Diaphorobacter ruginosibacter: one gene and its partner. The protein of the gene in region 1 interacts with the protein of each later gene in a pairwise test. Links are inferred from orthologs where the notes say so. Each region holds a gene or a part of one and is shown on either strand. Other genes may lie near its edges.

Region 1 (6,338 bases):
ACGATGTCGCCGCCACGCACGGTGGCAAAGCCGATGGTTCCGGCCTTGCGCGCGCCGGTTTCGCCATAGCGCTCATACACCGCGCGATCTGCGAGATGCGTTCCCTGCGCCCTGGCGATCACCTCGCCCATCTTGAGCGCCGTGCCCGAGGGGGCATCGATCTTGTGCTTGTGGTGGGCCTCGATGATCTCGATGTCGTAGCCATCGTCGTTCATTGCACGGGCGGCCATCTCCAGCAGCTTGAGCGCCACGTTCACACCCACGCTCATGTTGGGGGCGAACACGATGCTGATCTTCGCGGCGCCTTCGGAGAGGCGGGCCTTCTGGGCTTCGCTGAGGCCGGTGGTGCCGATCACCATCTGCACCCCGAGCTCCTCGCAGACCGCCAGGTGGCTCATCGTGCCTTCGGGGCGCGTGAAATCGATCAGTACGTCCACGTTCTTCAGCCCCGCATGCAGGTCGGCCGTGATCTGCACGCCGCTCGCATGGCCAAGGAACGCCGTGGCGTCCGTGCCGACGGCCGGGCTGCTCGCAACGTCGAGGGCCCCCGCCAGCACGCAGTCGTCACTCTGGCGGATGGCCTCGATCAGCATGCGGCCCATTCGGCCGGAAGCACCAGCCACGGCAACGCGGCGACGGGAATGTGAAGGAGCGGTCATGGATAGTCTGTCTTTTTGTCGTTGCTCCCGCCCCGGGCGGCCGGCTGCAGGCCCGTGGCCTTCCGATGCGTGCCGCCTGCCTGGCAGGAGCGGGGAAAAGATTGCCCGAAAAAGGTTGCCGTTGCGGCCTGCCCTGCTGGCTCTGCCGGATTACTTGCGCGCTTCCAGCGGCGGGTAGCTGGCGGGCAGCGGTGCCGATGGAGCCTCGTTGCCGGGATTGTCGACCACGGAGACGGGTGCATCGGGCTTGGGCGCGTAGCGCTTGAGCTGGTCTTCCGTGGCTTCCAGGTTCGGCACCTTGTTCTTCGAGGCCTTGGATGCCAGCGAAGAAACGAAATCGGCCTCGGTCGGCATCTCGTCGCCTTCGTAGCGATCGAGCACGTCATCCTTGAAGAACACGGTCAGCTTGCGGGTCTGCTGCTCGATGCCGGGACGCTTGAGCGTGAAGACGTATTCCCAGCGATCATTGTGGAAGAGCGGCGTGACCAGGGGCGTGCCAAGGATCTCCTTGACCTGCTGGCGGCCCATGCCGGGCTTGAGCGCCTCGACCTGTTCCCTGGAGACGAAATTTCCTTGCACAACATCGATCTTGTATGGTGTGATGGCGCTGGCCAGACGATGGCTTGCGCTGTCAAAGCTACCGCAAGCGGCCAGCCCGGCACTGAGCAAAACGATTGCGCCACAACGGACGCCGTAACGGGCGGGAGCGAACATGGTTAAAGCCATAGGGATATGATCAGCCCATTGTAGCGGCTGGAATCCCCCGGGCCTTAACGCGCCTTAGGCAAACGAAAGACCTTGTCATGACGAATATCGACGAACTGAAAAGCACCGGCCTCAAGGCAACGCTTCCCCGCCTGAAGATCCTCGACATCTTCCAGAAAGGGCAGCAGCGCCACATGACGGCCGAAGACGTTTTCCGCGTATTGCTGGAAGAACGTTCCGACATCGGCCTTGCAACCGTTTACCGCGTGCTCACGCAATTCGAGCAGGCCGGCATCCTGCTGCGCAGCAATTTCGAAAGCGGCAAGGCCGTCTACGAACTCAACGAAGGCCAGCACCACGACCATTTCGTCTGCACCGGTTGCGGCAAGGTCGAGGAGTTCTACGACGCGGAGATCGAGAAGCGCCAGAACCTCATCGCCAAGCAGAAGGGCTGGGTGATCCAGGATCACTCGATGTCGCTGTACGGCCAGTGTTCGGATTGCGCCAAGCGCGCCAACGCCGGGCGTTGAACCTGCACGAGCGCCAAAAGGAACAGGGGACCGGCAACGGCTCCCTCCCAAAGACAAAAGCGAAGCACCTGCTTCGCTTTTTTGTTGCTCGCCTGGAATACGTTGACGGCCAGGATCAGGGCTGGACGCCGCTGGCCATGGCCTTGCGGTGGCGCTCCACGAACTCCTGGTAGGTATCAATGCCGCGCAGTTGCAATATGGTGTTGCGTACGGCGGCCTCGACCAGCACGGCGATGTTTCGGCCCGCAACCACCTGAATCACTACTTTCAGAACCGGAACACCCAGCACGTCCTGGGTCAGCGGCTGATAGGGCATGCGCTCGTAGTCGCGCTCCAGCGTTTCCTTGCGCACCAGGTGCACGATGAGCTTCAGGCGCATCTTGCGGCGCACCGCCGCCTCGCCGAAGATCGCGCGGATATCGAGCAGGCCGATGCCGCGCACCTCCAGCAGGTTCTGCAGCAGGTCGGGGCACTTGCCCTCGACCGTGGTCTGGTTGATGCGGTACAGATCGACCGCATCATCGGCCACCAGGCCATTGCCGCGCGAGATCAACTCGAGGCCCAGCTCGCTCTTGCCCAGCCCCGACTCGCCGGTGATCAGCACGCCCATGCCCAGGATGTCCATGAACACGCCGTGCAGCGTGGTGCGCGTGGCGAAGTGCTTGGAGAGATAGGCACGCACCACATCGATCACGAAGGCCGACGACTCATGCGTGGCGAACAGCGGGATCTGTGCACGCTCGCACAGCGACAGCAGCGCATCAGGCGCCGTCTGGTCGTCTGCAAGAATCAGCACGGGCGGCTCGAGCGTGAGAATGCGCGCGACCCGGCGCTTGCAGTCGTCTTCGGTGCCGTTGCAAAGGTAGCGGATTTCCCGCTCCCCCATGACCTGGGCACGGAAGGGGTGGATGTAGTTGAGATAGCCCACCAGGTCGGCGCCCGAGCGGGCCGCACGCACCGCCTCTTCGTCGAAGCGACGGGCCGATGCGCCGAGGCCGGCGACCCAGACCAGCTTCAGGGAACTGCGAAACTCTTCGAACAGGACGTCGGCACTGACAAGATTGGGTTTCACGCTATTCCTGACTGGTTTGTTAGGGAATCAGGACCGCCCGGCTTGCTCGGAACCCGGCGGCTGGCGCCGGAGCCGGCGCACGGAAGGGAAATCAGGCCGCTTGCGCCGATCGCCAGTCGGCGATCAGGCCGTGCAGTTCCGTCGCGTCCGAGCAGGTCTTGATGCGTTCGCGCAGCGCGCTGTCGCTCAGCAATTCGGCGATTTCCGAGAGAATTTCCAGGTGCTTCTGCGTGGCCGCTTCGGGGACCAACAGGAAGATCAGCAATGAGACCGGCTGCTCGTCCGGTGCGTCGAAACCGATGGGGTGGGCCAGCTGGAACACCGCAGCCATGGGCGATTTCAAGCCCTTGATGCGCCCATGGGGAATGGCCACGCCGTGTCCAAGCCCCGTGGATCCCAGGCGTTCTCGGGCGAAGAGGCTGTCGGTGATCAGTGCACGGGACAAACCGTGCTGGCTCTCGAACAGCAAACCCGCCTCTTCGAAGGCCCGCTTCTTGCTGGTGGCGTCGACACCAACCAGAACCTGGGCCGGAGGCAGTATGGAAGCAAGACGATTCATGATGGCAATTATGCGCGTCAAGCGTAAACCCTAAAGGACTTACTATAAGCAACAAAAAACCGCCTTGGAAGGCGGTTGCGTATCCAACCCTCGAAATAAAGAGAAGTGGGCGCGACTGATAAATGGGGTTGCATTATGTATCAGTCGCGCGCGATACGTGGTTCGAGGGCGTTTGCGGGGCTTTTGTCGCTCAGGCCGCCGAGGCTGCCACAGCGAACTCCGCCGTCGCCCGGCGCACCGCCGGCTGATGATCCTGAAGACGCTGTTTGTACTTCATCACCTTGCGATCGAGCTTGTCGATCAGCTCATCCACTGCCGCATACAGGTCGAAATGGGCGCATTCCGCAAAAAGATCGCTGCCTTTCACTCTGACATTGCATTCCGCTCGCTGCCGCTTGTCCTTTTCCTTCTGGTTTTCGACTGTCAGCAGCACCTTGACATCAACCACCTGATCGAAGTGCCGTGTAATGCGTTCCAGCTTGGAAGTCACGTAGCTGCGCAACGCGGGGGTCACCTCAAGATGATGTCCGCTAATCGTCAAGTTCATAAAACGTCTCCTGTGACGCACGGGTTGAAATCGCCCTGCTCCCTGGCAATCAGGGGGCGGGACAGCCGAACTTGAATGCATTCATGTTGGCTTCACTATGCGCGCCGCGATGGTGAAAATCAACGCGTGTCCTGCCGGGATACCCGGGTTACCTGTTACAGATGCCAAGCTGCAAAAAAACGGTCACAATGCCAAGTTGTCCGGGGTGGTACCTTGCACCGCCCGCCCCGCGAGCCGCCTCCTCCCGCAAACCGGACTCCTGCAGCGCAAGGCGTAAAATCATCCCTCACGTCCCGTCCCAACCCGGCACAGCACGTTGGCCCAGCGTGCCCGGCGGGATTTTCCTTTTGTGTTTGCCTGAAAACCGCAATGACCCAGCCTAGCTCTTCCGCTCTGCATACATCCGCCCTGACCTCGCTGCCGCTGCTCGCGCGCGGCAAGGTGCGCGACAACTATGCAGTGGGCGACGATCGCATCCTGATGGTGGCCTCCGACCGCCTGTCGGCCTTTGACGTGATCATGGGCGAGCCCATCCCCGGCAAGGGCGAACTGCTCACGCAGATGGCGCTGTTCTGGTTCGACAAGCTGCAGGGCGTGGTGCCCAACCACCTGACCGGCGACGCACCCGAGAGCGTGGTGACACCCTCCGAAGTGCCCCAGGTCACCGGCCGCTCCATGCTCGTCAAGCGCCTCAAGCCCATTCCAGTGGAAGCCGTGGTGCGCGGCTACCTGGCCGGCAGCGGCTGGAAGGAATACCAGGAATCGCGCTCGGTCTGCGGCGTGCCGCTGCCCGAGGGCCTGACCAACGCAGCCAAGCTGCCCCAGTCGATCTACACCCCGGCAGCCAAGGCCGCGGCCGGCGAGCACGACGAGAACATCACATTCGAGCGCACCGTGGAGATCGTGGGCGAGGAACTGGCCACGCGCATCCGCGACGTGAGCATCGAGCTGTACGAGAAGGCCGCCGCCATCGCCCTGCAGAAGGGCATGATCATTGCCGACACCAAGTTCGAATTCGGCCTGACGCCCGAGGGCGAGCTGGTGCTGATGGACGAGGTGCTCACGCCCGACAGCTCGCGCTACTGGCCTGTCGAAGGCTACGAGGAGGCGCTCAAGGCCGGCGCCAATCCGCCCAGCTACGACAAGCAATTCGTGCGTGACTGGCTCGAGTCCGTGCGCATCAACGGCAAGCCATGGGACAAGACGGCACCGGCGCCGCGCCTGCCCCGCGAAGTGGTGGACAAGACCGCTGCCAAGTACCGTGAAGCGCTGGAACGTTTGACCGCCTGACCGGTCCGGTCGCCAGATACCTCCGACGAACTACCGCTCCGCGCTGCATGGCCGGGGCGGTTTTTTGTTGCGGAGGTCTTTTTGAGGACAGAGCAGAAACTGAACCAGCCAGCAACCCAATCACTGCGGCGAGTTCGGCGGCTCATAGGGCTCGAACCCCGCCATGCCCCCTCCTGCGCACGCAACTGCAAAATAGGCTTATCATCCTCATCCTGCAATTCCAGTTCGCGTCCGCGCTGCACGAAAGACCGCGCTTCGGCGAGGGCGCTCAGGAATGCAGGCTCATCGCCTCCGCCATCCAGGCACAGGCGGATCGACGTTCGGGTCAGTTGCAGCCGCAGCGACTTGCCCTGCACCCTGTAGGTTCCAAGAAATCGGTTGCAGCCGCCCGAACCGACGAAATCGCCCTGCGATTCGCCTGCGGGGAATTTCCCTGCCGCCGGCTGGAACTGGAGGAAGGCCGGAACCGCGCCTTCTGCCGCCGGAGCCACGGGCGTCACGGCATTCTCTCCCACGCTCAACAGCCGCCAGTGGGTCTGCGCGAAGGGAATCGCTGCATTGACCGTGGCATCGGTGCGCACGTAGGGCTCCAGCATCACGTCCACCCGCTGGAACGCGGGGTCCTGCATGACCGGATTCACGCCCGGCGTGTAGAAAATCAGCTCGTTGTAGAGCGTGACCTGCGCCTGCACCACGTACTTGCCGTTGCGCTGCACCTGCTCCTTGCGAAAGGGGATGGCCAGATCGAACGGTGCCTGGCCCGCGGGCTCGAGCCGCTGGCGCCCGAGCGCGACCGGTGCTTCTCCCTCGTTCGTGACATCGAGCAGCACCGCCTCGAACACGGCATCGGGTGGGATGTAGAGCCGCTGGAGCGAGAACGCGCGGCCGGTGATGAGTGCATCGGGCCGTGGCACGCTCGCGCAGCCGGAAAGCAGCATCAGCCCGCCTATCCCGCCATACAAGGCGCCGCGCAACC
Region 2 (6,944 bases), 4.2 Mb from region 1 along the record:
GTGGGCTCGGAGCTGCTGGGGCAGTCGTTCACGTCGGCAAAGTATTTTCAAGGCCGTCCCAGCGTCACTTCGGCGCCCGATCCCAAGAATGAGGGGGCGACGATCAGCGCCCCCTACAACGCGGCGCTGTCGGCCGCCAGCAACCAGGGATCGACCAGCAAGGCGCTGGCGGATGCCGTGGCTGAACGCGTTGCGGCGTATCGCCAGCTCAATGGCATGGCGGCGGACGCCCCCGTGCCGGTGGATGCGGTGACGGCATCGGCCTCGGGCCTGGACCCGCATATCTCCGTAGCCAACGCGAAGCTGCAGGCCGCACGCGTTGCGAAGGAGCGCACGTTGCCGCAGGACGTGGTGGCGAGGCTGGTGGAAAACAACACGGACAGGCGTGACCTGTGGCTGCTGGGCGAGCCGCGCGTGAACGTGCTGGCCCTGAACCTTGCGCTCGATGCGCTGGGTGGCCCGGCCGTGAAGGGAGTGAAGGAGTGATCAAGATGTCGAGAAAAGATGTTCCGCTGCCGCTGTTCGATCCGTCACTGGTGCGCGGCGCGCTGGAGGATTCGTTGCGCAAGCTCACACCGCGCGCGCAGTGGCGCAATCCGGTGATGTTCGTGGTCTACCTGGGCGCGGTCATCACCACGCTGCTCTGGATCGAGGCGCTGCGCGGCAATGCGGAGGCACCCGCGGGCTTCATCCTGTCGATCGCGCTGTGGCTGTGGTTCACGGTGCTGTTCGCCAATTTCGCGGAAGCCCTGGCCGAGGGGCGCAGCCGGGCACAGGCGGCGAGCCTGCGCGGCATGAAACGCAACACCGTGGCCAAGCTGCTCACCAAGCCACGTTTTGGGGCGCAATGGTCGCCGATTCAGGCCAACGAACTGCGTGCGGGCGCCGTGATCCTTGTGGAGGCGGGAGACACCATCGCGCTCGATGGCACGGTGCTCGAAGGCGTCGCATCGGTCGATGAAAGCGCCATCACGGGAGAATCCGCCCCGGTGATCCGGGAGGCGGGCGGCGATTTTTCTTCGGTGACGGGCGGCACGCGCGTGCTCTCGGACTGGCTTGTGGTGCAGGTCACGGTGAATCCCGGCGAATCCTTCCTGGATCGCATGATCTCGATGGTCGAGTCGGCGAAGCGCCAGAAGACGCCAAATGAACTGGCGCTGTCGATCCTGCTGGTTGGACTGACGCTGGTGTTCATGATGGTGATCGTCACGCTCAAGCCGTTTTCGGCATTTGCCGTGGAGCAGGCCGGAGCGGGCTCCGTTGTCGGCCTCACGGTGCTGATCGCGCTGCTGGTGTGCCTGATCCCCACGACGATCGGGGGCCTGCTGTCGGCCATCGGTGTGGCAGGCATGAGCCGCATGATGCAGGCGAACGTGATCGCCACGTCGGGCCGTGCCGTCGAGGCTGCGGGGGACGTCGACGTGCTGCTGCTCGACAAGACCGGCACCATCACGCTCGGCAATCGCCAGGCCAGCGATTTCCTGCCGGCCTCCGGCATCTCACCGGCACAACTGGCGGATGCTGCACAGATGGCATCGCTTGCCGACGAGACACCCGAAGGCCGCAGCGTGGTCGTTCTCGCGAAGGAGCGGCATGGCCTGCGCGAGCGTGAATTGAGTGCCCTGAATGCCACCTTCGTTCCGTTCACCGCGCAGACACGCATGAGCGGCGTGGACATGCGTGACGCCACCGGACCGCGTGCGCTGCGCAAGGGCGCCGCCGATGCGGTGAGAAAGCATGTGGAGGCACTGGGCGGCCAGTTTCCCCCCGACGTGCAGAAGCTCGTCGAAGAGGTCGCACGTCGCGGCAGCACCCCGCTGGTGGTGGCCGACAATGCGCGTGTGATGGGCGTGATCGAGCTGAAGGACATCGTCAAGCATGGCATCCGCGAGCGCTTTGCCGAGCTGCGCCGGATGGGCATCAAGACCGTGATGATCACGGGCGACAACCCGCTCACCGCCGCAGCGATCGCGGCCGAGGCCGGTGTGGATGATTACCTGGCCGAGGCGCGGCCCGAGGACAAGCTGCAGCTCATCCGCTCGCAGCAGGCGGCGGGTCGCCTGGTGGCCATGACGGGTGACGGCACCAACGATGCGCCAGCGCTCGCGCAGGCCGATGTGGCCGTCGCGATGAACAGTGGAACGCAGGCGGCGAAGGAAGCCGGCAACATGGTGGACCTGGACAGCAACCCCACCAAGCTCATCGAGGTGGTGGAGACCGGCAAGCAGATGCTGATGACGCGCGGGGCGCTCACCACGTTCAGTGTGGCCAACGACGTGGCGAAGTACTTCGCGATCATCCCTGCGGCCTTCGTGGGCACCTACCCGCAGCTCGCATCGCTCAATGTGATGGGATTGCACAGTTCCGAATCGGCCATCCTGAGCGCCGTGATCTTCAATGCGCTCATCATCATCGCGCTGATCCCCCTGGCGCTGCGCGGCGTGCCGTACCGTGCGGTGGGCGCGGCGGCACTGCTGCGCCGCAATCTGCTGATCTATGGCGTGGGCGGGTTGGTCGTGCCGTTCGTCGGCATCAAGCTGATCGACATGCTGCTGGCGGGCGCCGGGATGGTCTGATGCTACGCTGTCGCTGATATGCCCCGTACGTCCAACGACATCGACAAGGAGATAGACGACCTGCGTCCCGATCCGGACGCGCTCGTCGCGCGGCTTCAGGCCGAGCAGGCGAGCGCGCATCGAGGGAAGCTGCGCATCTACTTCGGCTCCAATGCCGGTGTCGGGAAGACCTTCGCGATGCTGGGTGCCGCGCAGCGCGAGTCGCAGGCGGGGCGCTCCATCGTGGTGGGGCTGGTCGAGACCCATGGCCGGGCCGAGACCGCGCAGCAATTGCACGGGCTACAGCAACTGCCGTTGCTGGACGTTGTCTACCAGGGCAGGCAGCTCAAGGAGTTCGACCTCGACGCGGCGCTCGCGCGGCGCCCCGACGTGCTGCTGCTCGATGAACTGGCGCACAGCAATGTGCCGGGCTCGCGCCACGCCAAGCGCTGGCAGGACGTGGAGGAACTGATCGATGCGGGCATCGACGTGTGGACCACACTCAATGTGCAGCATCTTGAAAGCCTGAACGACGTGGTGGGCGGCATCGTCGGCATCCGGGTGCGCGAGACGGTGCCCGACCACATCTTCGACGATGCCGATGAAGTGGTGATGGTGGACATCTCGCCCGACGAGCTGCTGAGGCGTCTCAAGGAGGGCAAGGTCTACCACCTGGAGCAGGCGGAGCGCGCGTCCAGGCATTTCTTCCGGCGCGGCAATCTGCTGGCGCTGCGCGAGCTGGCGCTTCGCAGGACGGCGGATCGCGTGGACGAGGACATGCGCGACTACCGGCGCGAGCGATCCATCGGCGACGTCTGGCCCACGCGAGAGCGACTCCTGGTGGGAGTGGGCGGACGTGCCGGTGACGATGCGCTGGTGCGCCAGGTGGCGCGGCTTGCCCGGCGGCTCGATGCCGACTGGCTGGTGGTGTATGTCGATGCACCCCACCGGCAGCACCGGCCGCGCAGCGCACAGGCGGCGGTGCTGAAGACACTGGCGCTTGCTGTGCGGCTGGGAGCGGAAACCGCCACGATTCCCGGTGACGACGTGGCCCTGGCGCTGGTGAACTTCGCGCGGGAGCGCAATGCCAGCCATCTGGTGCTGGCGCAGAGCGCGCGCTCCGCCTGGACGCTGCTGCGCCGGTTCGCGCGCAGCCTGCCGGAGCGCGTGGCGGAGATCGATTCGAGCCTGGACGTTCTTGTGCTCTCCACGCGTGGGCAAGGGGCCGCCAATGGCCATGCGGGCCAGGCGCACCCGGCGCGCGAGCCGCTGCCGGTGCGTAAGCCGGTGCGCTGGCGGGGCTATGTGGGCGCCACGCTGGCCTGCCTGGCCGTCACCGCGCTCGCGGAAATGCTGCTGCAGGTGTTCGATCCCGCGAATGTGGTGATGGTGTTCCTGCTGACCGTGATCCTGAGCGCGCTGCGCTGGGGACGCGGGCCCGGCGCGTGGGCCGCGCTGCTGGCCGTTCTGTGTTTCGATTTCTTCTTCGTGCAGCCGCGAGGCTCGTTCAGCATTGCCGACACGCAGTACCTGTTCACCTTTGCCTTGATGCTGGGTGTGGCGCTGGTGTGCGGCCAGCTGATGGCGCGGCTGCGGCACGAGGCGCATGTGGCGGCCGAGCGTGAGCGGCGCGTGGGAGCACTTGCCCGGCTGGCGCGCGACCTGTCGGGGGCGCTCACGCAGGAGCAGGTGGCGGAGATCGCCTTGGGCACGGTGTCCGGTGTGTTCGATGCGCGTGCAGGGCTGCTGCTGCCTGATCCGGGAGAGCGGCTGCAACTGGTGGCAGGCAGTGCGGTCACGCCCGACGTGAGCCTTGCGCGCTGGAGCATGGAGCATGGCCAGATGGCCGGGCGCGGCACCGATACGCTGCATGCGGCCAGTGCGCTGTATGTTCCGCTGCAGGCGCCCGTGCGGGGGCGCGGCGTGCTGGCGCTGGAGATGCGCTCGCCCGCGCGGCTCGACGTGCCGGAGGAGCGGCGCCTGCTGGAGGCCTGTGCCAGCCAGATCGCCCTGGCGCTGGAGCGCGTGCATTTCGTGGAGGTGGCGCAGCAGACACAGATCGTGATGGAGGGCGAGCGCATGCGCAACACGCTTTTGTCTGCCGTCTCGCACGATCTGCGGACGCCGCTGACCAGCATCCTGGGGGCCGCGCAGGCAGCCTTGCCGCATGTGCCGCAAGGCCCCGGGCACGAGATGCTCGTGCAGTTGCGCAATCAGGCCCAGTCCATGCAGCAGCTGGTCGAGAATCTGTTGGCCATGGCGCGTATGCAGCAGGGCGGCGTGCATCTTAAACGCGAGTGGATTCCGGTCGAGGAGCTGGTGGGAAGCGCCTTGCAGCAGTTGCGTGACAGGCTTGCGGGCCATCCTGTGCGCACGGATCTGCCTGCGCATCTGCCGCTGCTCAGCATCGATGGGACGATGATGGAGCGCGTGCTTGTGAACCTGCTCGACAATGCCTGCAGGTATACACCTGAAGGTACCATTTTGCGCATCGCCGCGCGTGTCGAGTCGACGGTGAACGGTGCGGAGCAACTGGTGCTGAGCATTGCCGACAGCGGACCTGGCCTGCCTGTCCAGATGGCGGAGAGCGAGTTGTTCGAGCCTTTCACGCGTGGCGTATCCGAATCGAGCATCTCCGGGATCGGCCTGGGACTGGCACTGGCGCGGCGCATTGTGGAGGCGCATGGCGGCACCTTGACGGCGCATTCCGCTGAGCCGGGGCCTGGGGCTGTATTTGCGATCGCGCTGCCGGTTCAGGCGCAACCCGACGTGGAGTGAGCGGGCGACCTGCGCAGCAGGTAGATGTCCATGATCCAGCCATGCCGCGCACGCGCTGCGGCGCGTGTCGCAGCGATGCGTTCCGCCACTTCGGCAAGCGGTCCATGGTCCAGGAGTTGCTGCGGCATGCCCAGATAGGCGCCCCACCAGATCTGGACGTCGTGCGCCACGTCGGATGGAAGCACAGCGAAGCTGCATTGGCCGTCGAGCATCACCATGAGCGTATCCACGCCCGCAGGCCAGCCGTGCTCGCGCAACTGGCGGCCCGTGGTCACCACGAAGGGCTGGCCGATGTCGTTCACGGGAATGGCATGTGCCGCCGTCAGGGCCTGCATGGAGGTGATGCCGGCCACCACCGTGATGCGCACCGGTGCGGGCTGCATGCGGGCGGCAATGCGCAGCGTGCTGTCGTAGAGCGAGGGGTCACCCCACACCAGCAGGGCCACGCGCAGGGCGTTCCGCCGGGACGGGTCGACGGCGCCCCGTGCCAGCGCATCGGCCATGGCTGCCTGCCAGCGCATGGTGATGGCAGCATGCCATTCATCCACCTGCACCAGATAGTCGTCGCCCTGGCTGCGGCGCACTGGCATGTCGAATCCGGCAATATGCACCGCCGTGCCGGGCGCCAGTACTGCATCGCACAGCGATTGGCGCAGGGCAGCCAGTTCGGCCTTGTCCTCGCCCTTGTGGGGCAGCAGGATCAGGTCAGCAGCGTTCATGGCGCTGATCGCCTGGCGCGTGAGGTGATCAGGGTTGCCTGTGCCGATGCCGATCAGCGTCAGTTCCACGGGCGGCAGTGTGGTGCTCATGCCTGCGCCTCGGGTAACGGGCGATCGGTGGCGGTGTCCACGGCCGCTCCGTTGCCGGGAAAACGCGGCTCGGTGCCGAGAGGGCGGTAGCGGCGGTCGTAGTCGGCGGCGTAGAGGCGGCTTTCTCCAAACTCCTGTGCGGAAATGCTGCGGCCCACCAGGATGATGGCCGTGCGCTCCATGCTCGTGGCGACCGCCTGCGCGAGCTCGCCCACCGTGGTGCGCACCACTGTTTCATCGGGCCAGCTGGCGCGCCAGACGATGGCGGCGGGACAGTCCGCACCGTAGTGCGGCAGCAGCTCGGCCTGCACCTTCGTGGCGACGTGGATGGACAGGTGAATGGCCAGTACGGCACCGGTGGCCGCGAACGCCGCGAGGTTCTCGCCCTCGGGCATGGCCGTGGCGCGGCCCGATGTGCGTGTGAGCACCACCGATTGGCACAGGCCGGGCAGCGTCAGTTCCGCGCCGAGCGTGGCCGCCGCTGCGGCAAACGACGGTACGCCCGGCGTGACGGTGTAGGCGATGTCCAGCGCACGCAGGCGCCGCAATTGCTCGCCCATGGCAGACCAGACAGACAGGTCGCCTGAATGCAGACGTGCCACATCTTCTCCGCGCGCTTCGGCTGCGGAGATTTCTTCCATGATTTGTTCCAGGCTCATGGAGGCAGTGTTCACGATGCGCGCACCCGGCGGGCAATGGGCCAGCAGCTCGCGTGGAATGAGCGAGCCCGCATAGAGGCACACGGGGCAGCGCGCCATGAGGTCGCGCCCCCGCACGGTGATCAGGTCGGCGGCGCCGGGGC

What was found.
Region 2: the proteins of H9K76_RS22080 (region 1) and H9K76_RS03115 interact in binary tests that used the Escherichia coli proteins (3 or more experiments, as listed by UniProt). The link is inferred for Diaphorobacter ruginosibacter from one-to-one orthologs.

Annotation. Positions count from the first base shown.
Region 1 is NZ_CP060714.1:4,902,877-4,909,214, reverse strand. The notes cover bases 1,792-4,500. They hold H9K76_RS22080 (PTS sugar transporter subunit IIA), read right to left. Parts: upstream 3,526-4,500; coding sequence 3,058-3,525; downstream 1,792-3,057. Other genes in these bases: H9K76_RS23545 (phosphoribosylaminoimidazolesuccinocarboxamide synthase), read left to right, coding at 4,442-4,500; hpf (ribosome hibernation-promoting factor, HPF/YfiA family), read right to left, coding at 3,716-4,072; hprK (HPr(Ser) kinase/phosphatase), read right to left, coding at 2,010-2,966; fur (ferric iron uptake transcriptional regulator), read left to right, coding at 1,792-1,894. Also shown: dapB (4-hydroxy-tetrahydrodipicolinate reductase), read right to left, coding at 1-659; H9K76_RS22095 (outer membrane protein assembly factor BamE), read right to left, coding at 810-1,385; more of fur, read left to right, coding at 1,463-1,791; more of H9K76_RS23545, read left to right, coding at 4,501-5,362. UniProt on the Escherichia coli protein: Seems to have a role in regulating nitrogen assimilation.
Region 2 is NZ_CP060714.1:655,159-662,102, forward strand. The notes cover bases 2,219-5,533. They hold H9K76_RS03115 (sensor histidine kinase), read left to right. Parts: upstream 2,219-2,594; coding sequence 2,595-5,333; downstream 5,334-5,533. Other genes in these bases: kdpB (potassium-transporting ATPase subunit KdpB), read left to right, coding at 2,219-2,576; cobF (precorrin-6A synthase (deacetylating)), read right to left, coding at 5,309-5,533. Also shown: potassium-transporting ATPase subunit KdpC, read left to right, coding at 1-486; more of kdpB, read left to right, coding at 492-2,218; more of cobF, read right to left, coding at 5,534-6,142; cobM (precorrin-4 C(11)-methyltransferase), read right to left, coding at 6,139-6,944. UniProt on the Escherichia coli protein: Member of the two-component regulatory system KdpD/KdpE involved in the regulation of the kdp operon. KdpD may function as a membrane-associated protein kinase that phosphorylates KdpE in response to environmental signals.